3 regions of the Cytobacillus sp. OWB-43 genome follow, and region 1 is predicted to be linked to each of the others. Evidence: riboswitches for the same ligand, from Rfam matches in the RefSeq annotation. Region 1 holds a riboswitch; each other region holds the start of a gene.

The links. Region 1 has a riboswitch for S-adenosylmethionine ahead of U9M49_RS20695 (iron-containing alcohol dehydrogenase family protein). Riboswitches for the same ligand answer to the same signal wherever they lie in the genome.
Region 2: linked by a shared signal. The riboswitch ahead of U9M49_RS17545 (O-acetylhomoserine aminocarboxypropyltransferase/cysteine synthase family protein) and the one ahead of U9M49_RS20695 (iron-containing alcohol dehydrogenase family protein) in region 1 are both predicted to bind S-adenosylmethionine.
Region 3: linked by a shared signal. The riboswitch ahead of U9M49_RS00170 (PLP-dependent aspartate aminotransferase family protein) and the one ahead of U9M49_RS20695 (iron-containing alcohol dehydrogenase family protein) in region 1 are both predicted to bind S-adenosylmethionine.

Annotation. Positions count from the first base shown of each region.
Region 1 covers NZ_JAYEFF010000008.1:100,932-111,127, reverse strand. Annotated here, with positions in the region: gene U9M49_RS20720 (glycine betaine uptake BCCT transporter) at 1-46, opposite strand, end outside; gene U9M49_RS20715 (hypothetical protein) at 306-1,721, opposite strand; partial or broken gene U9M49_RS20710 (GNAT family N-acetyltransferase) at 1,840-2,211, opposite strand; gene U9M49_RS20705 (hypothetical protein) at 2,227-2,379, opposite strand; gene U9M49_RS20700 (hypothetical protein) at 2,595-3,164, shown strand; SAM riboswitch class I at 3,244-3,359, shown strand; gene U9M49_RS20695 (iron-containing alcohol dehydrogenase family protein) at 3,452-4,567, shown strand; gene U9M49_RS20690 (MetQ/NlpA family ABC transporter substrate-binding protein) at 4,564-5,385, shown strand; gene U9M49_RS20685 (methionine ABC transporter ATP-binding protein) at 5,425-6,462, shown strand; gene U9M49_RS20680 (methionine ABC transporter permease) at 6,437-7,108, shown strand; gene U9M49_RS20675 (MMPL family transporter) at 7,200-10,196, opposite strand, start outside.
Region 2 covers NZ_JAYEFF010000005.1:150,868-161,063, forward strand. Annotated here, with positions in the region: gene U9M49_RS17510 (FAD-dependent monooxygenase) at 1-480, opposite strand, end outside; gene U9M49_RS17515 (cupin domain-containing protein) at 604-1,713, opposite strand; gene U9M49_RS17520 (DinB family protein) at 1,734-2,231, opposite strand; gene U9M49_RS17525 (fumarylacetoacetate hydrolase family protein) at 2,234-3,175, opposite strand; gene U9M49_RS17530 (IclR family transcriptional regulator) at 3,516-4,268, shown strand; gene U9M49_RS17535 (hypothetical protein) at 4,273-4,398, shown strand; gene U9M49_RS17540 (hypothetical protein) at 4,765-5,163, shown strand; SAM riboswitch class I at 5,251-5,342, shown strand; gene U9M49_RS17545 (O-acetylhomoserine aminocarboxypropyltransferase/cysteine synthase family protein) at 5,630-6,907, shown strand; gene U9M49_RS17550 (DUF1648 domain-containing protein) at 7,242-7,736, shown strand; gene U9M49_RS17555 (Parvovirus coat protein VP1-like protein) at 7,897-8,163, shown strand; gene U9M49_RS17560 (DUF3231 family protein) at 8,293-9,291, shown strand; gene U9M49_RS17565 (MFS transporter) at 9,422-10,196, shown strand, end outside.
Region 3 covers NZ_JAYEFF010000001.1:12,205-22,400, forward strand. Annotated here, with positions in the region: gene U9M49_RS00145 (PrkA family serine protein kinase) at 1-777, shown strand, start outside; gene U9M49_RS00150 (hypothetical protein) at 841-1,005, shown strand; gene yhbH (sporulation protein YhbH) at 1,313-2,485, shown strand; gene U9M49_RS00160 (MBL fold metallo-hydrolase) at 2,752-3,702, shown strand; gene U9M49_RS00165 (NUDIX hydrolase) at 3,736-4,362, shown strand; SAM riboswitch class I at 4,429-4,529, shown strand; SAM riboswitch class I at 4,711-4,821, shown strand; gene U9M49_RS00170 (PLP-dependent aspartate aminotransferase family protein) at 4,898-6,697, shown strand; gene U9M49_RS00175 (aliphatic sulfonate ABC transporter substrate-binding protein) at 6,722-7,714, shown strand; gene U9M49_RS00180 (ABC transporter permease) at 7,736-8,563, shown strand; gene U9M49_RS00185 (ABC transporter ATP-binding protein) at 8,576-9,304, shown strand; gene acsA (acetate--CoA ligase) at 9,326-10,196, shown strand, end outside.

The DNA.
Region 1 (10,196 bases):
ATACAATTACTACAGTTATCCAAAAAACATTCGATACTCTCTTCATAGATTGTTCCTTTCCCAAAAATCTTTTCTACTTCACTTTAATCTGCCTCTAAAAACCTTTGTTATAGTTTAAGACAAATTTTATTTATTATTCTTTGTCTGACAGAATACACAACCGTTCGACAAATCCCTTACACCTTTTACCCAATTAAAAATATATTAAACTCGATTTTCAAGACCTTTAGCCTTGTATCTTTGTATTAGCCACTTAATTAAAAAATGCCTTTATACATTATTCAGCATAAAAGGCAGTATTCGTTTTAATATTGATCCATACAACTCGTGTCAATAACCCACGGTTCCCCTGTATTCATATCAATCATTTTAATATGACCAGTAGTAAGTGGATAGGTCGGTAAATAAGTTAATGTGTATTGATGCTTCTCTATATTCTTTCCCCAGCTTAATTCCATAAAAAGCTTTTCCTTAATCATTTCTGTTGCCGCTTTAAATGTAAGGCTTGCGACAAATGATACCTTTGAGAAGTCTTGGAGTACCTCACTATCTACATCTACATATTTCACCAAGCCTGTATCGTCTATTTGAATATGAACCAAAGCATCAGCTACTTGAACGCCCCTTTCTTGTCGAATAAACGTAAAATCGTATATGCCGTTTGCGGGTTTTTGACTTATTCCATTATTGTCTAATTGTTGCAGTTTAAAATAATCATGAGGGTTATCACAAACTGCTTGTAACACTGATGTAGCAGTTAAAAGCGCCACTTTCGAATTAACATGTCCAGAAACAAACGTTTCAGAATCATCTAAGCCCATTAATTTAAGCAGTCTTCCATCCGCATTGAATACAAATTTTATCGCACCAGGGATATCTAATTCATCATCTAATAAATCTTCCTCACTCACCCGTAAAGATTTTTTAGGTAACTTACTCCATACCTCTAGTCTACCACTTTTCGTTTTTGCTTCAGCTACAAGCATATGGTCTTCCGTCATTCCCGCCAATGTATAAATATCTATAAATTCAGCCAAATCGGGTAAGGATGTCATCAGCGTTTTGCCAACACCAAACGAATCCGAGGTAAGTATTCCCCCATTTGTGTGTACACCAAGAATAAAATCCTCCAACTGATAAACATAGTGATACTCATCATCACCATTGACAAATATGTTATTATCATACTTTGCAATAACAGGTAGAATTCCTAAATGATTTAAATAAATCCGCTTCGCTTCTTCATTCGTAATCAGTGTTTTGGGATAGACAAGTTCAAAATCCATGCTTTCTCTTTCGACTGCACTTAATACCCCATTACTAAGCATTGTAAAACTAATTCCAGAATGAGGGAGTTCCTTATTCAACCGCTCATCTTTGCGATTATATAAAATCATATGATATTCACCTAAGTCAATGTATGCTGACAAATATAACCCATGCCTGAAAGTCGAATCATAGAACCTTTCTATAAACTGCTCTGCTTGCATGATCATATCAAACTTACTCATTTCCCCTGGAATTTCATCTAGTTCATCCGTATAAATGAAAAACTCTGCCACACCTAATTCATCCATACGAACCGAGCCAATTGACTCTCCCCAATCTTCCAACAGGATATCATACACATTTTCTTCAAATTCCATCTGCTCCATAACTAAATCATCTGGGTTGATTCCTTTAAAATAGGTTTTTAGTTGTTCCATTATTAAGTGATTCAAAGCAGCTGTTCTCCTTTAGTTATGATTTAATTAACGTGCAGGAAGTGAAATTTTAACATTAAATCGTTTCTATTTAAAGGTTCTCTTTAATTCTTCCCATAATAATAACATCTATAAATTAGAAAAGCGCAGGGCGCCCGCTTATCGGTGACAAGCATAAGACGAGCCGGCAGAAAGGTTGTTTTTTAACCTTTTTGACGGATTGGCTTATGACCTCGAGCCGATGGCGTCCGGAGCTAGACAAAGCCTCGTTAAACATTTCATATAATGCAATCGCCCTTATATTATCTGCACATACATCTAACTCTAATCTGATGAGTCCTAACTCTTCATCGGCAAGCTTTACTATTCGCTCAAGAAGCGTCTTGCCAATCCCTCTTCCTTGTACTTCTTCATTAATAGAGATGGACACATTCCCGCTATATCTTAACTTTCCACTTCTCTCTTCTAAGGAAGCTATCCCTCGAACATGACCGTTACATTCTGCAACAAATACATGGTCTTCTTATGTAAGTCCTTCAATATAATCTTCAATATCTTTTAATCTCCTCGATGATAAGGCCATTGTTTGTTGAATAATAGAATCTTGCCTATGCATTTCATGAATATCTCTTGCATCATTTATATGTATCGGTCTAATCTTTATTTCTTCCCTCATATAAAAACTCCTTTTTTTATAAAACTGTTCTGAATGAAAACTTATAAACCAAGACTACCACTTTTCTTAGTTTGAAAATATTGCTTTATTCATTTACGAATGAACAGTATAAAAAGTTTCTTATCATTGCACTGACATAATCACTACGATACAAAATATATATGAAAGGAGGCATCGAGGTATTTTATGAGCATCCAAAGGAGGGTAATTTGTATATGCTTGCTTTGTTCAGTCTTTTTCTAGTTGTCGGCTACAGTTTCTTTTTCTTTATTAGTGCCGTTAGAAAAAAGAAAGAAATAGCTACAAAATATTCTAAATGTATTCCCATGGTGGTTGGTATGACGAGTAGCTTAACAATCGGTTTGATTATATCTGTGTGGTTACCAGAAATGGCTAAAGCAACTGTATTATCAATTCTCATTAGCGCTGTCATTGCCATTTTTATAGGACTACCGTTTACAACAAACGGACTCGTTGAAGCTCAAGCGTCAAGTCTCATGGGAAGTATGATGGGGGCAATGCTAGGCATTATGTTGGTACCCAGTGAAGTTACATTTATGATCATTAGCATGGATCTGATTTATTTAATTAGTATTTTTGCCATGATGCTTCTCATGCACAAAAAACATTCATTAAAGGAAGCATTGAAAAATCGACCTGTGCCCTTCTATCTAACATTCTTATTAAGCATCGCCATTATCTGTGCATCGGGAATTCATCAAGAAGCGAAGAACTCAATTCATCCGATTGAAGAAAACACCCCACAAGTAGAACACCATCACTAGTTTAATGATTAATTTCAATTATGTTATTGACTTTTCATGTAATAGATAATATTATGAATATAATTTAATAAAGCATTTTCTCTTATAAAGAGCGGCTGAGGGACTGGCCCTGCGACGCCCGGCAACCATTCATATACCCATATGAACAGGTGCTAAATCCTGCAAAATACTTTTTGGTATTTTGATATATGAGAGAGGTTTACTACTATTCTAGTATATTTATGCCTCTCATGATGAGAGGCATTTTTGTTTTTATCATCACATCAAAAGAGAAACGAGGAGAGGAAATGACTGTAACAATCGTAAAAGGGGCTCCAGGACATTATTTATTAGGTTCAGGCATTCTAACAGAACTCCCCGACCTACTTAAAGATATTTCTGTTTCCAAATACCATATAATAACCGGTAAAAAAGCTTGGCAAGCCGTGCAACCCTACTTGCCCAAGGAAGTAATAGATAACAACATTCACCTTCATTATATAGATGGTCACACTACCTTAAAAAAGGTCCATGACATCCAAGAAATAATAACAAATGATGGTGCTAATGGCGTAATAGGTATTGGTGGTGGGACAGCATTAGATATAACAAAAGCAGTTGCGATTGAAGCATCTGTTCAATCCATTCTTATACCGACAATCGCAGCTACCTGTGCCGCATGGACACCATTAAGTGTTTTTTATAATGAAGAAGGCAGCTTTACTCATTATACCGAGTTCCCTATTGCGACAACCCTCGTATTGGTTGAACCTGAAATTATTGCTAAAGCGCCTATTACTTATTTAAAAGCAGGAATTGGGGATACATTAGCCAAGTTTTATGAAGCTGAAGCTCTAATTGAAAGTTTTTACCCTGAAGAAACACTTCCTGTACCTAAACAAGTTTCGCAATTTTCAGCTAAAATTTGCCGAGATACATTGCTTAATGATGGTGAAGCCGCACTACAATCAGTAGCCAAAAACGAAACCTCAAAAGCACTTATCCGTGTGATTGAAACGATTATCATGACTGGGGGTATGGTCGGTGGATTCGGCGAAAAGGCAGGACGAATCGCTGGTGCCCATTCGTTTCATAATGGACTAACCGTAGCGGATGCAGCCCAAGATTTTCTTCATGGGGAATTAGTCGCTTACGGGATTCTTGGTCAATTGGCCATTGAAGAAAAATGGACGGAAGTTGATTACCTTCTCCCGTTTTATGAGAGCTGGCAATTGCCAAGTAGTCTCTCTAGTCTAACTATTGATGTGAATGATGAGCAATTAATGAAGACAATTGTAAAAAAGGCGATACGCCCAACTGAATCTATTCACTTTATGAAAAACGAGATAAGTGAACATTCTGTTTTACAAGCACTTCGATTATTAGAAAAACAAAATGAACAAAAAGGAGTTCAAACATCATGAAAAAATGGTTACTAACTGGAACATTCTTTTTATCTTTAACAGGCTTAGCTGCATGTGGTAGTGATGAAGCCAGCAACTCTACAGAAGGATTATATGACGATGAAGAATTAGTCATTGGTGTCACTGCAGGTCCACATGAGCAAATCTTAGAAAAAGTAATTGAATTAGCTAAAGAAGAAGATATCAACATTAAATCACAAGTATTTACTGATTATGTGATGCCAAATGTCGCATTAGCTGAAAAAGAGATTGACTTAAACATTTTTCAAACTGAGCCTTATTTTAATGCATTTAAAGAAGATAGAAATTTAGATTTAGTTAAATCTTTTGATACCGTTTCATTCCCGATGGGCATCTATGCACTCAATGTAAAAGATGTAGCTGAATTAAAAGATGGCGCAAAAATCGGTCTTCCGAGTGACCCAACAAATAGTGGCCGAGCTCTATTACTATTTGAAAAAGCGGGATTAATCGAATTAGATCCTGAAACAGGTATTAATTCAACAGTTCGTGATATTGAAAAAAACAATGGTAACTATGAATTTATTGAACTTGACTCTGCTCAAATCGCTCGTCAGCTAGAAGAGCTTGACGCTGCAGCTATTAACACGAACTTTGCAATTGAAGCTGGTTTTGTCCCTTCTAAAGACGCTATCTTTATCGAGCCTAAGGATTCACCTTACGTAAACCACGCTGCTGTCCGTACGGAGAATAAAGATGATGAAATTCTTGAAAAATTAGCTGATATCTACCGCAGTGAAGAAATTGAAAAGTTTGTTGAAGAGGAATTTGACGGATCAGTTATCGTCTCTTGGTAAAATGATTAAAAATGAGCGTTACGGAGGGAGCATCAAATCATGATAGAGCTTAAGAATATAACCAAAACCTTTACAGGAAAACAAGGAAGCATCCATGCATTAAAGGATGTCTCACTATCAGTGAATCAAGGAGAAATCTACGGGGTTATCGGATACAGCGGCGCTGGTAAAAGTACATTAATTCGCTGTGTGAACTTACTTGAAAAACCTGATAGTGGTTCTGTAAAAGTCAATGGGGTGGATTTAACCACGCTGACACCAGGAAAACTCCGTGAAGCAAGAAGTCATATCGGCATGATTTTTCAAGGGTTTAACTTATTAAAAACAGCAACAGTTTATGATAATATTGCTATCCCTCTTAAACTAACAGGATTAGATAAGAAAGAAGTAAAGAGCCGCGTTAATAAATATTTAGAGATTGTCGGTTTAAGTGAAAAACAAAATGCTTATCCAGCTGAGTTATCTGGTGGCCAAAAGCAAAGGGTTGCTATTGCACGTGCATTATCGCATGAACCAGAAGTATTACTCAGCGATGAAGCAACAAGCGCCTTAGATCCAGATACAACAGAGGCAATTCTTGATTTGCTATTAAAAATCAATAAAGAATTAGGGATTACGATTCTCCTTATTACACATGAGATGAATGTTATCCAAAGGATTTGCGATTGTGTGGCCGTTATGGAAAATGGGGAAATTATTGAAGAGGGACGAACGAAGGATATCTTTACCTCTCCTCAACACAGTACAACAAAAAGATTCGTTAATAGCTTATTTTCACATGATATCCCCGATGATCTATTAGAGGAATTAAGTGAAAGTGGCCAAGTGGCAACATTATCTTTCTTTGGTGAATCATCAGGTGATCCTGCACTTGCATTAGTAACGAAAAAATATGATATTTTCCCTAATATCTTATCTGGTAATATTACAAGATTAAAAGATGAAGCATTCGGACAGTTGCTTGTCCATTTTAAAGGCGATACAGCAGAAATTAACAAAGCCATACAATTTTTACAAGAGAAACAAGTCCATGTGGAAGGAGTGACACTCAATGAACGCCATCAACGAATTTCTTGATGCATGGGGTGCTGATTTATGGGAATCAACGATACAAACCTTCCAAATGGTTGGTATCTCTCTCGCTATTTCCATTCTGATCGGGCTACCATTAGGGATTCTCCTTGTTTTGACTAGACCAGGTAAAGCCCTAGATAATAAATTTGTATATAATGTGCTCAACGTAGTGATTAACGTCATTCGTTCCGTACCTTTTATTATCTTATTATTTTTCATTCTACCGTTTACCAAATTTATTGTCGGTACATCGATTGGTGTAAAAGGCGTAATTGTCCCACTTGTTATTTATACTGCTCCATATATTGCGCGCTTAATGGAATCAGCATTACTTGAGGTTGACCGTGGCGTAGTCGAAGCCTATGAAGCAATGGGAATTAAAACAAGACATATTATATGGAATGTACTTGTTAGAGAATCTCGCTCTTCAATCGTTCTTGGACTCACGATTGCAACAATTGGATTAATTGGTGCTACAGCAATGGCGGGACTCGTTGGCGGCGGAGGACTTGGTGACTTAGCCTACCGTTATGGACATTTAAGATATGAAGTTGATGTGATGTATGTCACAGTCATTTTACTGATTATTTTAGTACAAGGATTACAGTCATTAGGGAATTTCTGGGCTGCGAAGTTAAAGAAGGATTAAAGCAAAAGAGCCGAAGCGAATGTTCGGCTCTTTTCTTATTTCTGATAGAAGGGTCTTAAGAAAACCGGGGAAGAGATTGTTCTTCTTAACTTTAGGTCTCTTCTCTTCTTCTCTTTAATTTCTCCCCAATGGCTAAAAATGATGGGACTAAGATTGGTAGCATAAGTAAGCTCAGCATGATTAGCCCAATTATCACAACTAGCGCCACTTCAATCAGTGTAATAACACCTGAAGGGATTAATGCAGCAAAGGTCCCTCCTAAAATAATAGCAGCCGATATCACTACTCCACCTATATTTTTCGCTGCCGTTAAGATCGCATTTACTGGATTACCATCCACTTCATTAAAACGCATCATAAGAAAGATACTATAATCGACCCCAAGAGCGATAATCATAATAAAGCCAAAAAACGGCACATTCCAAGCGAGTTCACCCACGCCAAGAATAGATTGACTCATCCATTCACTAATACCTAATGAAGTATAGTAGGCTAATAGAAGTGCAGCAATAATATATAATGGCTGCATAACAGAACGGGTAATGACCATTAGAACGACGCCAATGCCAATTAACATTATTGTTGCCGTTCGAGCGAAATCTTCTGTAGCAATATTTTGTAAATCTAGATTTTGCTGTGTTTGCCCACCGATTGCATATTCAGCATCTTGTAAAATGGTTGCCTTCAAGCTTGCCGGCACTTGACGATTGACTTCCTCCATTACCTTCATGGCTTCATTTGTATAAGGATTTTCTTCTAACACAATCGTCAACGTCGTCATTTTTTGATTATCTGATACATACATATCAAGTGCTTGCTGGAATTCCTCTCCATTTAACACTTCCTCTGGAATAAAGAATTTCTCTGAAGCTTTCGAGTCACTTAACCCGCTAAGGTACTTATTTGCATCCTGTAAACCTTCTCCTACTTGATTTAATCCATCTGTACTTTCTACTAATCCCTTTTGTAACTCCACCATTTTCTCACTTAAATCATTTAAACCCGTTTGGAGCATGGTTTGTCCCTCATTAATCTGGGCTAAACCAGACGCTAATTCACCCGATTTTGTTGCCATTTCGTCTGATGCATTTGCACCATTTGCTAGCCCTGCTTGCAATTCATTTGCGCCTGACTCTAATGCAACTAAACCGTTATGCAGTTTTTCTAAACCAGCATCCACATGCTCTAGTCCTGCATTCGCTTCTTCAAACTGGGACATCGCTCTTTCATATTGCGGATGAACAGCTTCTAATTGCGTATTTAACCCCTCAACTTGTTGCTTCGCCTCCCCTGCTGTTCCTAATGCGAATTGCATATGTTCATCTGAAGCAGCTTCGGGATTTTCTTCAATATAGTTTGTTAAAGATTGCTCAATTTGCGTAAATGCCAAAGTCATGCTTGTTACTGCAGTATTCATCTGTATAAATACATTGCCTGTATTCGAAAGACCTGTTTGCAGATCTGTATAGCCATTCAATAATGTGCCAGTTGCACCAGAAAGCTGTTCCACACTTGCCTTCACATCTGCAATCCCTTGATTTAACTCACTTGCCCCACTACTACCTGATTGAATTCCAGATGTTAATTCATTCAGTGCCTCAACTAAGGTCGACGCTCCGTTTTTAGCATTTGTTGTTCCATCAATGAGTGTTTGCACATCTTCTAATTGATTACTATTTTGATTGGCTGATAATTCTCCTTCAGCAGAAGATAAACCATCATGTATCGTTCCTACCCCTTTGTTAGCATCCCCAATCCCTTGATTTAATTGATCTGTTTGATCATTTAAATAGAGTTCTGCTATTTTTTCTCCAGCTGGTCTTGTTACAGATTGTACCTTGGATACGCCATCGACAGCTAATATTTTCTCTGTCAATTCATCTATCGCTTGCAATGACTCTTGTTGATTGAGTGATTGCTCATTTTTTATAACTAATGTTACCGGTGCTGAGAAACCAGAAGGAAAATGGTCTTCTATCCGATTGATCCCCTGTTTTGATTCAAAAGAATCATCTACTTCAAGAAGGTCGTTATAGCTTAATTCTCCCGAGTATTTGAATACAAATGGTAAAGAGATAAGGAGGACAATAAATAATGAGAGAAAAGGACGCATTATTGAATGTCCTGATAGAAATCCCCAAAATTTACTGTCTGCATGACCATCAAATTTCTTAGATGGCCAAAACATTTTCTTCCCTAATACGTACATGAAAAATGGATTAAATGTATACAACACTCCGACAAGGACTGCTACACCAATAGCTACTGCCGAACTAGCTTGATACAAGCTAAATTGAGCAAACATTAATACAATAAAACCAATAAACACCGCTAAACCACTATATAAAACAGTAATTCCTGCCGTACGATAGGTAACTTTAAGTGCTTCTAAAATGGTTTCTTGCTTACTCAGCTCTTCTTTAAACCTCGTAAAAAGTAAAATATTATAGTCCGTACCTATTCCAAATAAAATCACTACTAAGAATACTTGCGTAAAATTTGAAAATGGGTAATTAAATGATTCTACTAAGTTGGCAATAATAGACATAGAGACGATATAGGATACACCCACAGATAATAATGAGATAAACGGTATAATAGGTGAACGGAAAACTAGAATTAATACGAGTAGGATGAATACGACGGCAATTGCCTCGGTTTTCTTAATCCCATCCTGCGTCGCCTGTACAAAGTCTTCCATGACAAGTTCATTGCCAGTAATAGAAACTTGGAGTGAATCTGTTATGAGCTCACGTCTAAGAGAATTAGCGACTTCCTGTAATTCTCCTTGCTCTCGGTCAATAGAAATCTGCGCTAGTATGGTCGAACCATCTTCAGCTGTTAGAACCGAAGCTGCTTCTTTACCATCTAAATGCGTTGTCATCTCTTCGATACCAAGTGTTGATTGTCTGGCTTTTAATTCTGCAAGAAGTTTATCTAATTCCTCTTTCTCCTGATTAGACATTTTCTTGCCATCTTTTGATCCTATTACTGCTATAAAATCATACGTATTTGCATTCTCATCCATTTCCTCTAACATGTGTGACGCTTCTCTACTTAAGGCATTATCTGGTATGGTTATTTGCCC
Region 2 (10,196 bases), on a different contig from region 1:
TACTGCGATTCCCTTATGAACATCACCGTTTTCTGCTTTAACTGTTACACCTTGATCGTTTTCTTCTGTTGTCGTAATTTTTTGGTTTGTTGCTAGTTCAATATATGGGTTTTCCTGACAAGCTTCAAGAAGCACACGATGTAGATCAGAGCGGTGTAATACAATATAAGGAGCACCGTATCTCTCTCTGTAAACCTCTCCTAAATCAAGTGCTGATAATTCTTTACCAGAGAATGCATCCATAAGTACAAGACGTTTAGGGAATACAGCGATTTCATTGATTTTATCCATTACGCCTAAGCGTTGCAAAACATTTGTCGCATTCGCTGCAAGTTGGATACCAGCTCCAACTTCACCGAATTCAGGTGCTTGTTCAAGCACTTTTACATATTGGTTATTTTCTGCTACACCTAATGCAGTAGCTAAACCGCCGATTCCTCCACCGATTACAATAAATGGATTCTGTGCTGTGTTTGTCATTATGTTTATCCTCCTTTTGTTTTACAAAAATAAATATTCTGTTTTATAAGCGTTTTCATTTACTTTTATATTTCGAATCTTTTAAGAACAACCGAGGCACTGTGCCCGGTTGTTCTTGTGCAATTAACGGAAAGCTTTAAATTCGCCTATGATTTTTTGTTCTCCGTTGTTTTCTTCAAGGTTTTGAGATTTTTCTAAGTCAAATCGCTCCATAATGGGTAGGTCATTTACTGAGAAAAGGTAGCTATCTTCAGCAGGTACATGTTCGTGCCATGCCCAGTTTGGAATACAGAAGTAATCTCCTTTTTTCCAATCGAATCGTTCACCGTTTATTACTGTATAACCAGAACCTTGATGTACTTGGTAAATAGTAGAATGTGTGTGACGATGTGCCTTTGTACGGAAGCCTTTTGGTAATAATTGCATCCAAGCTCCCATTGTTGGATTAGCTGTTTGTCCGTTCGATGGATTGATATATTCAACAGCGTAGCCATCATATGGATCTGGCTCAAATCTAGTTAATCCTTTAATCGCATCTTCTGTACGTTTCCACTTGTAATTTGCGAGTGGTGCCACGCTTGAATAGCGGTCATTAATTGGTCTTACCATTCCGCCACTGTATCTTTGTTCAGAGAAGTTATCTGGGCGAGTCGGCGTTTCAATCTTATTAGGGAATGGTTCAAAGAATGTACCACCGATTGAATAGATGGTAGGAATATCAAGTGCATCCATCCAAATCATTGGTTTATCACCTACATGGCCATGTCCATGCCAGAGGTTCTTTGGTGTAATAAGGAAGTCGCCTTCTTGCATGAAGATACGTTCACCTTCAACAATTGTGTAAGCTCCTTCTCCATCAGTAATAAAACGCAGAGCACTTTGAGAGTGACGGTGTGAAGGTGCTACTTCACCAGGAAGTAGCAGCTGCACAGCAGCATACAATGTTTGAGTAGTTGAAGCCCATCCCCATGGTTGTCTATAAGTCAACCCGGGGTTTTGAAAGTAAATCGCGCGTCTTTCTCCACCACGGTCAGGTGTGAAGATTTTAGCAGCTTCGGATAATTTTTTCTTTAAAAGCTCATCTGACCATAAATATGGCACAGCATGTGGTTTTGGTGTATGGTTCATCAGTGCTGGGATGGCTTCCCATAATGGACCGAGATGATATTCTTGGATTTCTTTCGTAAAGTCCTTTACGTCTTGATCCTCCATATATGCATGTTTTTCAGCCATAATATTTCGCCACCTTAATATTATTTTGCTAGCTTAGACAAGTTACGTTGAATTTGGTTGTAATGACCAGCGGCATGTTCATCGATAAAGTGATCGGCAATAAAGAATACAGATTTATTACCGAATTTTGCAAAGTTACGATGAGGTGATTCCTGAGCCAATGTGTCAGCAGATAAAACAGATAATTTGGTTTGAACATCTTGTTTTATTTGCGATAATTTTTTCAATTCGTCTTCAACTGATTGGTGTTCAGTATTTTCGACTGCTGCAAGGCGAGCAGGGTCCTGTAAGCCTCGTCCCCATTGGGAACCCGGGGCTTTTACAACTGTATCTATTTCACCTAGCCAATAAGGTAGGGCCTCGTTTAAATGAGTAATAACCTGCATAATGGACCATTCTTCTTTTGATGGGTTCCAACGTATGGTTTCTTCAGATAATCCTGAAACGGTTTCAATGATTTGATTTAATGATGTTTGAATAGACTCAATAGATTGCTGAATCGTTTTCGTTTCGCTCATAATTATTTTTCCACCTTTGAAACTTTATTTTCGAGAACGCCGACTTTATCTACTTCAATGCGAACGACATCGCCATCTTTCAAGAATACTTGAGGATCACGAGCAAATCCTACGCCTCCAGGTGTCCCTGTTAATACGATATCACCAGGTTCTAAAGTCATTAAGTTAGATAAGAATTCAACAAGCGTTGGAACATCAAAGACAAAGTTGGCTGTATTCGTTTTTTGTCTTTCTTCCCCATTAACAGTTAAAAGAACACCTAAACCAGATGGATCTTGTAATTCATCAGAAGTGATTAACCAAGGACCCATTGGTGCACTACCTTCAACTGTTTTACCTTGCAACCATTGAAGTGTGCGACGTTGGATATCGCGGTAAGTGACGTCATTAGCGATTGTATATCCTGCTACATAATTGAGTGCGTCTTCTTTTGCTACGTTTCTAGCTTTTTTACCTACAACAAAAGCAAATTCAGCTTCGTAATCTAATTGTTCAGAAATTGGATAGAATGGAATATCATCTTGTGGTCCAATCACTGTGTTGGCAAATTTAGCAAATACTACTGGGTGAGGCGGTAATTCTCTTCCCATTTCTGCAATATGTTCACGGTAGTTATGACCTACACAAATAATTTTTCCGGGTTTTGTTACAGGTGCTTCGATTTTTACATCTTCAAATGCATGTACAAGTGGATGTTTGAACGATTCACGATTATTTAATGCATAATCAACCATTTCCTTTGCGATGGAAAGGCTTTCATTTCCCCCTTGTAGGAAACCTTCCATTTGTGCTGGAATGTACGCTTCAGCAATTAATTCAGAACGTAGTTTACCTTCTGCTTCAAGGAAAGCTTGGTAAGCAAAGTTTAAGTCTACTACTTCATTTCCTTCTGTAACTGCTCCGATACGTGTGTTGTTATTGTGAGTGAAAGTAACTAATTTCATATTCAAACTCCTTTATGAAAAGTTTTTTTTGTCTAGGAATTGCGTGATCAAAGAGTAAAACGCTTTGTGTGGAAGTGTTAGGCATAAAACCTTTATTAATGAGCGTTTATTAGACTCTTTCTTCATTGGTTGTTTAATATTCCATTAATAGTGAACGATGTTATCTATTAATGATAAATTTATAGTATCCTAATTTTCAGATAAACTCAAGAGAATTTGTTGTGGTTTTTTAAACTTTTTGAAAAATAACTCCTTTCAAAAGGATGCAAAACATGGCTGAAATCAGAAAATATAGTGTTTTTCTGATATACTAAAAAAAATATAAAATAGGGGTTTTTACATGAAAAATCAAAAACAAGCTACGATCCAATCGATCCAAGTTGGTATGAGAATTATTGACCTATTAGTTGCTAGCGGAGAACCATTGAGGTTATCTGATATACAGGAAAAAACAGGAATTACAAAAAGTAATCTTTATAAATACTTGAACACTTTTACGGAATTAGACATTCTATACAAGGACAAACATAATGGACAATATCAACTTGGAAGTAAATTAATTGAATATGGGGTGGCAGCTATAGGGCAGGAAGATGTGATTTCACGTGTTCTACCCTATTTGAAGGATTTAAGTCATCAACTAGACAATACGTGCCTATTAACTACGTGGACATATAATGGTCCAATTATCTCGAAAATATGGAACCCGGGACATGCCTATAATATTGGTGCACAGCTCGGTTCACTTTTACCACCGCTTTCATCGACTGGGAAAATATTCGAGAGCTTCCTTGATTCAGCAACAACTAAAGATTGGATTAAGGTTATGGGGAAAGAAGGAAAAGGGAATGCGGTAGAAGAAATCAACCGCGTAAGGCAGGAACGGATTGCCTTTGCTAAGGAGCCTTTGATTCCTACTGTATCTTCTGTGTCTATACCAATCTTTAATTACAATCAAGAATTATTAAGTGCGATAACAGTAGTTGGTTTCTCAGAGTCGATTCCAAAAGACCCCTCTGCAGATAAAAGTCAATCTATTATAAAAGTAGGAAAAGAAATCTCTGCACAATTTGGCTATCGAGCGAGGGGCTGAATGATTGAATCCTACTCTATATGAGGCGGTTGCATCGAAGGGAAAGTTATTTGCCATAGCTAAAAGAGATTTAGTTATGGTCCATGTAAAAGAGCAAAACGAAGCTAAAAAGAAGCAAATCGAAGTATGAGCCATGTAAAAGAGAGAAACGAAGCTAACAAAGAATCAAATTGAAGTATGAGCCATGTAAAAGAGAGGAACAAGGCTAACAAAGAATCAAATTGAAGTATGAGCCGGGTAAAAGGGCAAAACAAAGCTTACATAAATAGCTGGATATGCATCTAGTAGTGGAAGGGTGATTTCACCTTTCATTCAAATGCGTAAGAAAAATTAGAAATTATTGTATCCCCCTTATATCCCAGCTACTTGGTTTAATTTAGACTAAAACTACACACCACCCGACTCCTTAATTGAAAATAGTTTCATGTGATTTTATTGAATATTTAAAAGAGAAGGTCTATAATTTTATATAAATAGTAAAGGTGGTGCTCTAATAGTGAACAGCAAGGATATGTCCAATCATGTATTTTTTGATATATTAGCAGAGAAAATTAAAAGAGATAGTCATGAAGAGTACAATCAATTTGTTAATTATGTAAACGTATTAGCTGAGGATAAAGGGTGGAAGGAATTACAAGAAGAGGTTGTTCATTTACAAGCTTTTCTTTCATATTTAGATGATAAGTTAGCTATCATCGATGATTATGAAGATATTATGAATATGAAAGCAACTTTGCTTGATATGATTGTTAACGATTTAAATGATACGTCTGTTTATCTTTTAGTGGAGGCTCTTATGTATAATAAAGAGCTGAATTATTTGCAATCCTTTGTATCTCCAGTTGAATATTGGGTGTCAGTAATAAAGGCAAAAGAAAGACTTTGTGCTGCATAAAAGATTTATTATAAAAAGCTGTTGACAGCGCCGGATGATAAGGTTATTCTGATTAATAATTAATGACTCTTAAAATTTAAAAAATTCAATTTATCAAGAGAGGTGGAGGGACTGGCCCTTTGAAGCCTCAGCAACCGACCAAAACTAGGTAACGGTGCTAATTCCAAGATAGATAAGTTGAGGATATGGCGATATATCGTGAGCCCCTCTTCTTTAGCAAGAGGGGCTTTATCTATGCCGATTAGACGACTAAAGGCGGCTTTCGATGGAAGAGTACAATCTCTTTTTATTGAAAGTGGTCTTTTTTCTGCTCTTGAAAAAAGGTGTTGGACATAAAAAATTGATGTTTCAAATTCAATTTATGAAAAAACAACCATTGTGCTGGCATATTCAAAAGCTCATCACTGATAGATGGTTCCGAGTCGAGTTTGTTTATTATAAGTGAAATGTGAGAGGAGAATGAAAAATGAATCATCACCAGTTTGATACAATAGCGCTTCATGGGGGGCAAGTGCCAGATCCTGTTACAAAGTCGAGAGCCGTACCAATATACATGACTTCATCCTATGTGTTTGAAGATACCGATCATGCAGCAAGCTTATTTCAGATGCAAGAGCCTGGCTTTATTTATTCAAGGAATGCAAATCCAACCAATGCAGTGTTTGAGGAGAGAATGGCACAGTTAGAAGGTGGCGTAGCCTCATTTGCTGTTTCATCTGGGCAAGCAGCGATTTCCATTGCCCTTTTAACACTTGCAAGAGCAGGCGATGAGATAGTTTCTACACAGGCTCTTTATGGTGGTACCTACCATTTATTTGCAGAAACGTTTAGTAAATTCGGTATCAATGTTCATTTTGTTGATGGGACGGACTTTACATCTTTAGAAGGAAAAATTAATAAAAGGACAAAGGCGATTTTCACAGAGACAATTGGCAACCCGAATATGGAGGTAGCCCATTTAGAAAAGTTAAGTGAGATAGCGAAACGTCACGGCCTACCATTAGTAGTAGATAATACATTTACTACGCCATTTTTACTAAAACCACTTGCATTTGGCGCGGATATAGTCGTTCATTCAGCAACTAAATTTATTGGTGGACATGGTACGGCAATCGGTGGGGTGATTGTAGATGGAGGAAGATTCGAATGGAGTAACGAAAGATTTCCTTCCTTTAATGAGAAAAAGCCTGCTATTGGTAATCGCAGCTATGTTGAAATTTCTAGGGAAAAAGCTTTTATTCTTAAAGCAAGATTTGAACTTGGCCATGACTTAGGGGCAACGCTGTCTGCCTTCAATAGCTGGTTATTTATTCAAGGTCTGGAGTCATTAAGTGTCAGAGTAGAAAAGCAAGTCGCTAATGCACAAGTTTTGGCTAAACGGTTAGGAGAGTTACCTCATATTTCTTGGGTGAACTACCCTGGGTTAGAAAGCCATCCACAATATCATCTCGGGAAAAAGTATTTTCCGAGTGGGGCAGGTGCAATCTTTACATTTGGCATCAAAGGGGGAATCAGTACAGCTAAAAGGTTTATCAACTCACTAAAGCTGGTATCACATTTAGCAAATGTTGGTGACGCGAAAACGCTCATTATTCATCCAGCGAGTACAACACATGCTCGTCTTTCACCTGGACAACAAGCGGAGGCGGGTGTGAGTCCCGAAATGATCCGCCTTTCTGTTGGCTTAGAGGATCCTGTAGATGTGATGGCTGATATCACGCAAGCGTTAAAACAATGTACGTAGGTTTATTACGATTTGCATTATAAAGGGTGAAAAGTGTGAAGTTAAACTGCTTATCAAAGAACCATTCTTTATTCCTTTACCATATACTTTGTTGATCGCATGTCTCAGGCGATTCACCTCATACAGTATGAATGACAATATTTTTCTCAAACAGAGCCATCAACACTGATATCTTACCATTACGACGCGCCTGTTTCCTTTCATGAAAAGGGGGATAGAGCCATCGCGTAATTCCCTGTATGAACTAGTTGCCTTTGATTATCTAATGGATGAAACCTTTTTATCTTTCCTTCGTATGTATTAAAAAGACGAACGGAAAGAGGAGGAATGGGGTATGGATAGACCAGTACTTAAATTGCCTCGTACTAAATGGGAATGGGGATGCGACATACTTGGTCTTATTGTATTCATTGGGTCGATTGTATTCTTAGTTGTTTCTTGGTCAGCTATACCTGAACAAGTACCGGGTCATTACAATGCTTCAGGGGAAGTTGATCGGTGGGGTTCTAAATATGAATTATTTATCTTACCAATTATCGGCGTGTTTCTATGGTTCATGATGGGGATATTTGAACGGTTTCCTCATATTCATAATTACCCTGCACGCATCAATGAATCAAATGCAGCCGCATTTTACTTAACGAGTAGAAAAATGCTAAATGTCATAAAGAATATTTGCCTCGCATTATTCGGCTTTATACTTATACAATCCATTAGAGTAGCATTAGGATGGGCGGACTCTTTAAGCATTTGGTTTCTGCCAGTGTTTTTACTTGCCACGATAGTTCCAATTATATTTACTTTGATTAAGTTTAGTCGAATTCAATAGTTGCCAACTTATCCTTTTTGGATAGGTTGGCTTTTTTATGTTATTTGACCAATAAGCACTGAAATAAATTGATAAAAAAATATTCCCCTATTAGGTAAGGTCACAGGCGAAATGGACTTACTGTTTGTAATATATATAAAAGGATAAGAAGGTGAAAATAGTGAACAGGTTTAATAAAAAAGGTTTTTGTTTGCCTGGAGGTTATCGGTATTGTGGCCCGGGTTGTAGCGGTCCAGGCAAGCCCATCAATTATGTGGATTCTTGTTGTCAGAAACATGATGCCTGCATTGATCGATATGGCCATTGTTATCAATGTGATCAAATGTTAATTGATTGTGTCAATCGAAAGAAGTATGCATCCAGGCATGAAGGAGCGACAGCTAGAGTAATTGATGCAGCTATGCGTTTTCGTATGCTTTGGGGATAATTTAGAAAGCTGGAGGTAAGGGAACGACTATCCCTGTCCTCTAGCTTTTTTGATATAAAGGGAATATTTAGTAGGAGAATAGCAAAACTTAGTCACAAGAATGGTTATTTTATAAAAGTAGGTGACAGAATGGTCAATCGAAGTAAAATGACATCTACAGAAATTGGTGCACTGTGGATTACTTATCAGAAGAAAACAATGATATTAAGGGTTTTAGAACATTTTATAGAAGTGTCCGAGGATAAAAAAGCGAAAAAGCTTATGCAAGGTTTATGGTCTGAGTTAGAGCCAAATGTCCACCGTATTGAACAGATATTTAATGATGAGGGTGCTGTTATACCTCAAGGCTTCACTAATGCCGATGTGAACTTGAAAGCTCCTAAAATTTTTGGAGAGGGATTTGATATTCTTTTGTGTATGGTGTTAAAGGAAATTAGCATGGGACTATACACCCTTCATATAGCAACGTCCTACCGAAATGATATTATTGATTTATATCGTGAGATGACAAATGTAACGCAGAAATATTATCAAAAGTTCTTAAATTATGCGGTTGACGAGGGGTATTACCCATTACCTAATTTGATTAATGTCCCTACAACGGTCGACTTCGTCTCAGATATAAATTATACAAAAGGTTATCGCCTGTTTGGTGACAAAAGAGATATTAATACGATTGAGTTTAGTTATTTAAACCAGTCTATTCAAACGAATACAGTTGGCATGATGCTTATGACAGGATTTGCTCAAACGGCAGTTCATACAGAAGTGAAGGACTATTTTATTAAAGGGAAAGAGCTCAGCAAGGATATTTTGGAGGGAACATATGACATCCTAATTAAGGATGATATTAGGGTGCCGACAATTCATGGGTTATCGCTTACTAAGTCTAACATTCCACCATTTTCTGATAAATTAATGATGTATCTAACCTTTTTGTTAAGTAATTTCGGTCTCGGTAGTCAAGGATTTGGTGCAGGCTTTAGCTTAAGAGATGACATCAACATCAAATTAGGTTTATTTGTAAAAGATATCATGTTGTTTATTAGAGAAAATATAAGAATTATGATCGATAATGGATGGTTAGAGGAGCCCCCAAGAATGAGTGTAAATAATTTGAGAGAATAAAAATTGATTGGAAAGTTTGTTTCGTAATGAAGCACTTTCCTTTTTTTTTTGAAATAAAGATTGCGATTATTCATATATTAGATTAACATCAAATTAGATGATTATCTAATTATATGAGGAGGGGACGAGAATGATCTCCATATTAAAAGAAGAGAAAGACTATGCGCGCTTATTCTTTGCGGGTGTTCTCAATGGAATAGGTGATCGATTTAGTCAAGTTGCGTTGTTAGCACTGTTATTGCAAGTAACAGGATCTGGCCTTGCTGTTGGTCTTGCTTTAGCGATAAGAGTCATTCCGTTTCTGTTATTTGGCCCACTAGGAGGATTGATGGCAGACCGTTTTTCACGGAGGAAAATATTAGTCTGCACAGATTTAGGACGTATCCTGTTTGCTTTGTCGTTTGTGTTTGTAAATGATGTTTCATCTGTCTGGATCGTTTATTTGTCGAGTTTTTTCTTAGCAGCAGGTGAAGCCATTTATGCACCAACAAGAAAATCTGCCATTCCGTTGATGGTGAAGGAAAAAAATATGATAAAAGTTAATAGCCTTGAACAAGTAATGGTAGGAGTTGTTCTTATTGGAGGGTCGTTTTCAGGTGGAGTGGTCACTTCTTTATTCGGTGCTAATTTTACCTTTTTCGTAAATGGTGCTTCCTTTTTAATTGCTGCTGTTTTGTTAGCTAAATTGCGCGTTCTTGATAGAGAAAGAACTGAGGAATCAATGTCCAAAAATAAGAAGAAAGGTTCATTCTTCATCGTTAAAGATGTTATTTTTCATTCGAGTTTATTATTAATCATTTTTCTATCAGAACTGTTAATTCCTCTATTTAATGGCATTGATAATGTGTTATTAAGTGTGTATGCAGTTCAAGAATTTCATTTAGGAGATGTTGGTGTCGGCATAT
Region 3 (10,196 bases), on a different contig from region 1:
TTAGTTAAGAAGATGCGTTTATACGATGGTGAAAGTGTAGAAGGTTTTAATCGTGCAGACGTAGAAGAAATGAAAAAAGAACATGCAGATGAGGGAATGAGTGGCATCGACCCCCGTTACGTAATCAATCGCATTTCCTCTACCATCATTCGTAAAGAGATGACGTCGATTAATGCCTTAGATGTATTAAGGTCATTAAAAGAGGGATTAGATCAACATCCATCCATTACTGCTGAACTGAAAGAACGATATTTGAACTTTATTTCACTTGCTCGAAAAGAATACGATGAAATTGCGAAGAAAGAAGTGCAAAAGGCATTTGTTTACTCTTATGAAGAATCAGCGAAAACATTAATGGAGAATTACCTTGATAATGTTGAGGCTTATTGCAATAAGGCTAAACTAAGAGACCCACTTACTGGAGAAGAAATCAATCCAGATGAAAAACTAATGCGCTCGATTGAGGAGCAAATCGGGATTTCAGAAAATGCTAAAAAAGCATTTCGTGAAGAAATTCTCATTCGTATTAGTGCTTATGCTAGAAAAGGTAAACGATTTGATTATAATTCGCATGATCGCCTGCGTGAAGCTATTCAAAAGAAATTATTTGCTGACTTAAAGGATGTCGTCAAAATTACAACTTCTTCAAAAACACCGGATGAACAACAATTGAAGAAGATTAATGAAGTAGTCGCACGTCTTATTGATGAACATGGCTATAATTCCACATCTGCAAATGATTTACTTCGTTATGTGGGTAGTCTATTAAATAGGTAAACCGTCCAGTCTATTGTTTAAAAAAGACAGAAATAGGGTATTTAAACAATAGAGGTGACGAATATGTCAAAAGAAGAAAAAGTACCGGAAAATAGCTCAATGGCAAGCAATGAAGAAGAAATAGAAACTCTTGGAAAAGAAATGGAACAAATGAAATCGAAAGAAGAATTGAAAGAAATGCAAAAAACACCTGATCCTAAACAGGAAGTCGGTAAGCGCAAATCATAAAAGCTACAAACAATGAAAAAAGCAATGGACCCCATTGCTTTTTTCATTATATTCAATTTTGTATTAGTTGAACGATGGATGATAGATAGTAATCGCCCAACTTTAATAATTGTCTAAATAATATGTAAATAATTCTGTTTTAAAGCATAGGATAGAGTAATCAACATTTTTTGAACCTAGCTATAAGTAAATATTTTCAGGTTAGCAATGGACACTCGTCATAGTGTATGTTTTTGGGTGAGATATGTGAATGAATTCCGTAAAATCCTTAAAGTTTTTTATAAACAAAAAAGGAGGGCAAATGAGAATGACCGAAAAAAATCAAAACCATCAGTTTGTCGTGTCACAGGAAGATTGGTCCCTCCATCGTAAAGGGCATGATGATCAACAACGCCATCAAGAAAAAGTACAGGATGCCATCAGAAACAATTTACCTGACCTGATTACAGAAGAAAACATTGTCATGTCCAATGGTCGTGATGTCGTTAAAATACCGATTCGTTCCTTAGATGAATATAAAATTCGCTACAATTATGATAAGAATAAGCATGTCGGTCAAGGTGATGGCGATAGTCAAGTTGGTGATGTAGTAGCGAGAGATGGGTCAGGTCAGAAAGGGCAAGGTAAAGGGCAAGGTGCAGGGGATCAAGCGGGTGAGGATTACTTTGAAGCAGAAGTCTCTTTAATGGAAATTGAGGAAGCGTTATTTAAACAATTGGAGCTACCGAACTTAAAGAAAAAGGAACAAGATCAAATTGTCGTCGAGAATATTGAATTTAATGATATTCGCAAAACTGGTCTTATGGGGAATATAGATAAAAAGAGAACAATGATGTCAGCTTTTAAGCGAAATGCGATGCACGGGAAATCAGCTTTTCACCCCATTTATCAAGAAGACTTAAAGTTCAAGACTTGGAATGAAGTCGTGAAGCCTGAATCGAAAGCAGTTGTGCTAGCAATGATGGATACAAGTGGTTCGATGGGTATCTGGGAGAAATATATGGCGAGAAGTTTCTTCTTTTGGATGACTCGGTTTTTACGAACGAAATATGAAACGGTAGAAATTGAATTTATTGCGCATCATACAGAAGCAAAGGTAGTATCAGAAGAAGATTTCTTTTCTAAAGGAGAAAGTGGCGGCACAATCTGTTCGTCTGCTTATCGTAAAGCATTGGAGTTAATTGATCAAAAGTATAACCCAGTCAGATATAATATATATCCATTCCATTTCTCAGATGGGGATAATTTAACTTCAGATAATGCAAGATGTGTAAAACTTGTTGAAGAGTTAATGAAAGTATCAAGTATGTTTGGCTACGGGGAAGTGAATCAATATAACCGCCATTCCACTTTAATGTCAGCATACAAAAATATAAAAAATGATTTGTTCCGTTATTATATTTTAAAGCAGAAGGCTGATGTATTCCATGCGATGAAAGGCTTTTTTAAAGAACAAGAACAGAAGGAAAAGTTAGCTTAATGAGAGCCTGTTTTGAAAGGTTCGCAACTAAGTTCTGAAGTGTAATAGCTTACTTACGAGCGTTTCGGAGGCAGGTTTTGAAAAATGATGAGAACAAAGCAATCGAGCTTTTTAGTTATATCACAGCGATTGATGCTGTGTTTTTTTTTGCTCAACTGACTTAGCACTATGTAGATTTGAGCACTTTTATCTGTAATTCTTTTAAGTAGCTCTCTTCATCTACTTATGTCATAATTTTCATAAAGAGTAATATGGAGGGGTTTCCTTTGCACAAAATTCAAGATTTAGGTAATGATATTAAACTGATTGATTTAATGGATTTACAAACACCTGAGCGTACGGGGGCGTATATATTAGGTGCTGAAGAATTAACAGTGATTGAAACAAGTGCTAGTCCTTCGATTCCCCATCTTATAGAAGGAATGCAGGAATTGAACATTAACCTTGAAGACATCAAGCATATTATTGTCACTCATGTACATTTAGACCATGCTGGGGGAACTGGTTTGTTCTTAGAACAATGTCCAGAAGCAAAAGTATATGTTCATCCAAGAGGTAAACGGCATTTAGCTGACCCTAGTAAATTAATTGCTGGTGCTAGAATGGTATATGGCGATGATTTTGATCAACTATTTAATCCGATTGTGCCAATTGATGAGAAGAGATTAGTCGCGATGGAAGAGGGACAATCATTGGATATCGGTGGGCGTTTGTTAACTTTCTATGATACCCCTGGCCATGCAAAGCACCACTTTTCAATCCATGATTCGAAAAGTAATGGCTTCTTTACTGGCGATACAATTGGCGTATTTTATCCTAACATAGCAAGAAAAGGTTATCCATTAGTTCTGCCATCGACTTCTCCTAATCAATTTAATCCAGAGGCGATGTTATCTTCTGTTGAAAAAATCGAATCACTTCAACCACAACATATCTTTTTTGGGCATTATGGTGAGGGCCCTGAACCAAAGGATGTTTTTACTCAAATTCGTTATTGGTTACCTATATTTACTTCAGTTGCAGATGACGTTTTTCTCCAAGGAAATGACATAATAAAAATGCAAGAAGCCATACAATCGGAATTGTTGGAACAAGTAAAACATTATTTATTAACAGCGCACGATGTTGAACTTAGTGCAGAGGATAAGAAGCTAATAGGCTTAGATTTAAATGTCTGCACAATGGGGATGATTGATAGATTGCAGAAAGTGAAATAAAGATTTAAGTCGTGTGGTTTGGAGGTAATTAACATGGATTTGGAAGAAATAAGATCAGAGATACAGCATCGTCAATCAGATATATTGGGTAGCTCCAGATTGGTTAAATTCGCTGTTCTTCTTCCCCTAATAGAAAAAGATGGAGAAATACATATTTTGTTTGAAGTACGGTCTTTATCTATGAGAAGACAGCCAGGGGAAATTTGCTTTCCTGGGGGGAAAATGGATCAAGACGATGTGGATTTAATAGAGACGGCAAAAAGGGAGACCAGTGAAGAGTTAGGTATCCCAATTGGAGAAGTCTCTGTTTTTTCAGAACTTGATTATGTAGTGACACCTTATGATACAGTGATTTATCCGTTTGTAGGCACAATAGAGAGCATCAGTGATCTTAAGCTAAATCCAGAGGAAGTGGATCAAATTTTCACAGTACCACTTGCTTATTTTTTGAAAGAGGGACCATCTATTCATTATATTGAGATGAAGCCAGAGCCTAATAGTAGCTTTCCCTATCATCTCATTCCTAATGGGGAAAAATATAAATGGCAAACGCGGAGGATGCAAGAAATTTTTTATACTTATAAAGGTCATGTGATATGGGGGTTAACAGCTAAGATACTGTATCATTTTTTGACGCTTATCCAGGATGAAAATAAATAAATTTTCAAAATGTTATTGACGATTCCCTATAAAAGGGTATATGATGTTAAACAAATAAATATGAACTTCTTATCCAGAGAGGCGGAGGGACTGACCCAGAGAAGCCTCGGCAACCAGCAATCTTTTGTATGGTGCTAATTTCAGAGGATATTATCCAAAGATAAGGAGAAGGTGAGCTCGTTAATTCAAAGCCCTTCTGCCTCTTCTAGGTAGAAGGGCTTTTTATGTGATAGAGCTAATATTTTATTGGAATATAAAATATATTCAGATTTCATATTGACGACAAATCATTTTTTGGATATAATTCTATTTGTAATTAAAGTATTAACGCTTTAAAAAATAAAATATTTCTTATCGAGAGTGACGGAGGGATCAGGCCCTATGAAGTCCGGCAACCTTCAAGCAATTGCTTGAAAAGGTGCTAAATCCTGCAGGCAGTAAATGTCTGGAAGATAAGATGAGGCAACCCCCTCTTCTTATGAAGAGGGGGTTATTTATTTTAATCATCCGACTAAAAAGTAGAGGAGAGTATATAATGACGAATCAATTTAACACTTATGATGATGAGACGATTTTATTACATGGAGGTCAATCACCAGACCCGACAACGGGATCTCGTGCAGTTCCTATTTATCAAACAAGTTCATATGTTTTTCATAATACAGACCATGCGCAAAGCCTATTTTCATTAGATGAGACGGGAAATATCTATTCACGAATCGGTAATCCAACGGTAGATGTATTAGAAAAACGTATTGCTTTATTAGAAGATGGGGTAGCGGCAGTAGCGACTTCATCTGGAATGGCAGCTATAGCTCTTTCAATTATGAATATTGCCCAAGCGGGTGATGAGATTGTTGCAGCGTCGAACCTTTATGGTGGAACATATAATCTTTTTGCCATAACACTTCCGAAATATGGGATTAAAGTTCATTTTGTTGATGGATCTGACCCTGAGAATTACCGTAAAGCGATTACGCCAAAAACTAAGGCTTTATATGGAGAGATTATTGGGAACCCAAGTCTTCATGTCCTAGATGTAGAGGCAGTTGCAAATATTGCTCATGATAATGATATTCCCCTTATTATTGATAATACTTTCGCTTCACCTTATCTTTGCAAACCAATCCAATGGGGAGCAGATATTGTCATTCATTCGGCAACAAAATGGATTGGTGGTCATGGAACAACAATTGGCGGACTTGTAGTTGATGGCGGACGATTTAATTGGAATCATGATAAGTTTCCTGGTTTTACTCAGCCAGATCCAAGTTATAACGGTATTGTTTATGCGAATGAGTTTGGTACACTCGCTTTTAGTACAAAACTTCGTGTTCAGTTGCTGCGCGATTTTGGGTCATCTTTAAGCCCACATAGTGCATTTCTTTTACTCCAAGGATTGGAAACACTCCATTTACGTATAGAGAAACATACGGAAAATGCAGCGAAGATAGCCCATTTCTTAAACGCTCATCCAGCTGTCGATTGGGTCGCATATCCAGGTTTAGCAGAGCATCCAGCGCATGAACTCGCGAAGAAATATTTAAACACTGGCTTCGGTTCCATTGTGAACTTCGGTATTAAAGGTGGCCGAGATGCGGGTAAAAAAGTGATAGATACAATTGCATTGTGGTCTCATGTAGCCAATGTAGGTGATGCGAAGTCACTCATTATTCATCCGGCTTCAACCACACATCAACAGTTAAGTGCAGAAGATTTAATTAAAAGCGGTGTAAGTGAGGAACTCATACGTTTATCAGTTGGGATTGAATCGGTTAGAGATTTAACCAATGACTTAGATCAAGCCTTCTATGAAGCGACTGGTATTTCTTCGAAGGGAGAACAAAAAGGAGAAACAGCAGTAAATGATGAAGGTGTTATTCGATGGGCATTACAATCATCCTCATTAAAAGAAGATGTGGATGGCAAAGAACTGCAAAGAGCAAAAAGGATAGCTGTTGTTGGATTAAGTGGAAATCCTGCTAGACCAAGTTACCGTTTAGCAAGAAAAATGCAAAGATTAGGTTATCAAATCGTGCCAGTTAATCCAAGAGAAACAGAAGTATTAGGTGAACAGGCATATCCAAATTTAAAATCCATTCCTTTTACCATTGATATTGTGCAAGTATTTAGAAGCCCTGAAGCTGCGATAGAAGTGGCGAAAGAGGCAGTAGAAATCCAACCGAAAGTTTTCTGGCTACAAGAAGGTGTCATTTCACCAAAAGCAGTTGAAATAGCAAAAGAAGCCGGACTTGAAGTGGTACAAAATCGCTGCACATATAAAGAGGCACAGAGATTAAGAGGTTCTATTGTAACCTTTGCTTGTGAAATTTAAAACCGAGATTGAGGAGAGTCATCGATGAAAAAATGGTTCGTATTTTTAATTGTCGTTTTATCAATTGGATTCATTAGTGCTTGCGGGGATAGTGAGGCAAGCACTGATGATAGTAATGGCGAAGGAAAACCAGAAAAAATTGTTTTAGACTATGCCTATTATTCTCCAACAAGTGTAGTTTTAAAGAAATTCGGCTGGGCAGAAGAAGCGTTTGCCGAAGATGATATTGATGTTGAGTTTGTCCTCAGTCAAGGAAGTAATAAGGCACTTGAGTTTCTTAATAGTAGCAGTGTTGATTTTGGCTCAACTGCAGGTGCAGCGGCATTAATTGCAAAAGCAAATGGTGCTCCAATTGAATCAGTCTATATATACTCAAAACCAGAATGGACGGCATTAGTTGCACCGAAAGAATCAGCTATCAAATCAGTTGAAGACTTGAAGGGAAAGAAAGTAGCAGCAACGATTGGAACAGATCCATATATCTTTTTACTGCGCTCATTAAATGAAGCCGGATTAACATCAGCGGATGTTGAAATCGTTAACTTGCAACATGCTGACGGTGGAACGGCATTAACAACAGGGCAAGTAGACGCTTGGGCTGGTTTAGATCCCCATATGGCTAAATTAGAACTTGAAGCAGACACAGAATTTATTTATCGAAATATCGATTTTAACACTTATGGCACATTAAATGTGAGAAGCGAATTTGCTGAGAAGTATCCTGAACAAGTGAAAAAAGTAATTGAGCTTTATGAAAAAGCTCGTACATGGGTATTAGAAAATCCTGAAGAAGCGGCAGAGATACTGGCAGAAGAAGCACAAATCACCCTAGAGGTAGCGAAAAAAGAATTAGAGAGAAATGACTTTAATGAACCAATACCTGGTGAAGTGCAAATAGAAGCATTAAATGCTGCTGGTGAGGTTTTAAAAGAAGAAGGCATTATTAAGAGTGATGACGTAGGTAAAGTGGTTGATGAATTAATAAACCCAGATTTCTCAACAGAGGTCATTCAATAGGGTTGGTAAAGGAGAATGAATATGAAGGAAGTCATAGCGATCCCCAAAGTAAATGAGGGTAAGGAGAAGCATAGAAAAATTAACCCTAGTATTCAAAGGGTATTACTTGGAAGTATCGTGCCAATCTTACTTATTCTTGCATGGGAGTACTTGAGTCGGATCGGTGTGTTCCCTCCTCATTTACTCCCGGCTCCATCAATCATTTTGCAATCACTTATGACAATGACGACAGATGGAAGTTTATGGACACATACGAGCATTACATTATATCGCCTTGTGCTTGGTTTCTTATTTGGCACTGCTGCAGCTTTAATTATCGGCGCCGCTGTTGGCTACTTTTCAACAGTTGAAAGTTTATTAGATCCGCTGATCCAAGCTTTTCGTTCCATACCTTCATTGGCATGGGTGCCATTATTTATTCTTTGGATGGGAATTGGGGAACCTTCCAAGGTGGTTTTAATCGCTGTCGGTGTTTTCTTCCCAGTTTATCTAAATATTGTTTCAGGCATTCAAGGAATTGACCGTAAACTAATTGAAGTGGGGAAAATCTATCATTTTAGCTCATGGCAATTAATTTGTAAGATTATCTTACCAGCAGCTTTGCCATCTTTTTTAGTAGGGCTGAGAAGCGGATTGGGACTTGGTTGGATGTTTGTTGTTGCAGCTGAATTAATGGGAGCTTCTACAGGTATTGGCTACTTGCTTGTTTATGGCCAAAACACTTATGCACCGGAATTAATTATTTCTAGTATCGTCTTATTTGCCATATTAGGAAAAATAACAGATGCCATTTTAAAAGGGTTAGAGACAAAAACATTGCATTGGCAAGATACGATCGTCAAGAAGTAGGAGGTGGCAAGATTGTTATCTATTGAGCGAGTGTCTAGAACTTTTTCAAATGGAACAACGGGATTCGAAAATATTGACTTAAAGGTAGAAAAAGGTGAAGTCATTGGAATCTTAGGAACAAGTGGTTGCGGTAAAAGTACGCTCTTACGTGTATTATCCGGCTTGGATAAACAATATGATGGCCAGGTTGTAATAGATGGCGAAACTGTCCATGATGTTCATAAGAAAATCGGGATGATTTTCCAAGAACCTAGATTGATGCCTTGGTTAAAAGTTTATGACAATATCGGTTTCGGTCTACAAAAAAAAGTTCAAAGTAAAATAGCGCAATATATTAAAGCCGTTGGGCTAGAAGGATTTGAAAACCATTACCCGAAAGATTTATCTGGAGGGATGGCGCAAAGGGTGGCCATTGCCAGAGCCCTCGTTACCTCACCAGAAATATTACTTTTAGATGAACCGTTTAGTGCATTAGATGCTTTTACAAAAATGCAATTACAAGATTTATTACTGAATCTCTGGCAAACCTATCAATCAACTATCCTCTTAGTAACGCACGATATTGATGAAGCATTATATTTAGCCGATCGCATTATTATTCTTAGGGGACAGCCGGGAGAATTATATCAAGAAATAAAAATTGAAAAATCAAAACCAAGATCAAGAGGAGATAAAGATCTTGCTGCACTAAAAGATGAGATTTTGCAATTATTAGATTTATCTCATTCGAAAGCAATCTAAAGATAAAGGAGCTAATGAATTATGACAGTGATAGAGCGGCAACAGCTTGCCCCCATTGAAGGAGATTACAACTTAACAAACTATGAAGAGGCATGTCAAAATATTTCATGGGATGAGGTTAAACAACAGTTTAGCTGGAGCCAATCAGGTCTAGTCAATATGGCTCATGAATGTATTGATAAACATGTGGTTGACGGTTATGGAAACAAAATAGGGTTGCATTATGTGAATGGTTCATATGAAGAGACATACACATTCGCAGAGATTAAAGAAAAAACGGATCATATCGCCACCGTTTTAAGAAACCAAGGGGTGAAAAAAGGTGATTTCGTTTTTATTTTTCTACCTAAACATCCCGATTGTTATTTTACAATGATTGCCACCATTAAACTCGGCGCAATTGCGGGTCCTCTTTTTGAAGCATTTATGGAGGAAGCAGTAAAAGATAGAATCTCTGATTGTGATGGGAGATTTCTGATTACGGATACTGACTTACTTAACAGGGTACCAAAGAACGAACTGCCTTGTTTAGAGAAGATATTTCTTACTGATGCTGATGACGTACAATTATTAGGTGAAAAAGAAATTTCACTCATCAAAGAATTAGAGAAAACAGTAAAAGAAGAAGATATCACGACGTGGGTTGATCTCGAGCATGGTTTAAACATCCACTATACGAGCGGTTCAACAGGAAAGCCAAAAGGAATTATTCATGCTCATAGAGCGATGGTTCATCAATATCAAACAGGGAAATGGGTACTCGATTTAAAAGATGATGATGTGTATTGGTGTACCGCACATCCAGGTTGGGTTACGGGAACTGTGTATGGCATTTTCACACCTTGGTTAAATAGAGCGACAATTGTTGTTAATGGTGGCCGCTTTGATGCAA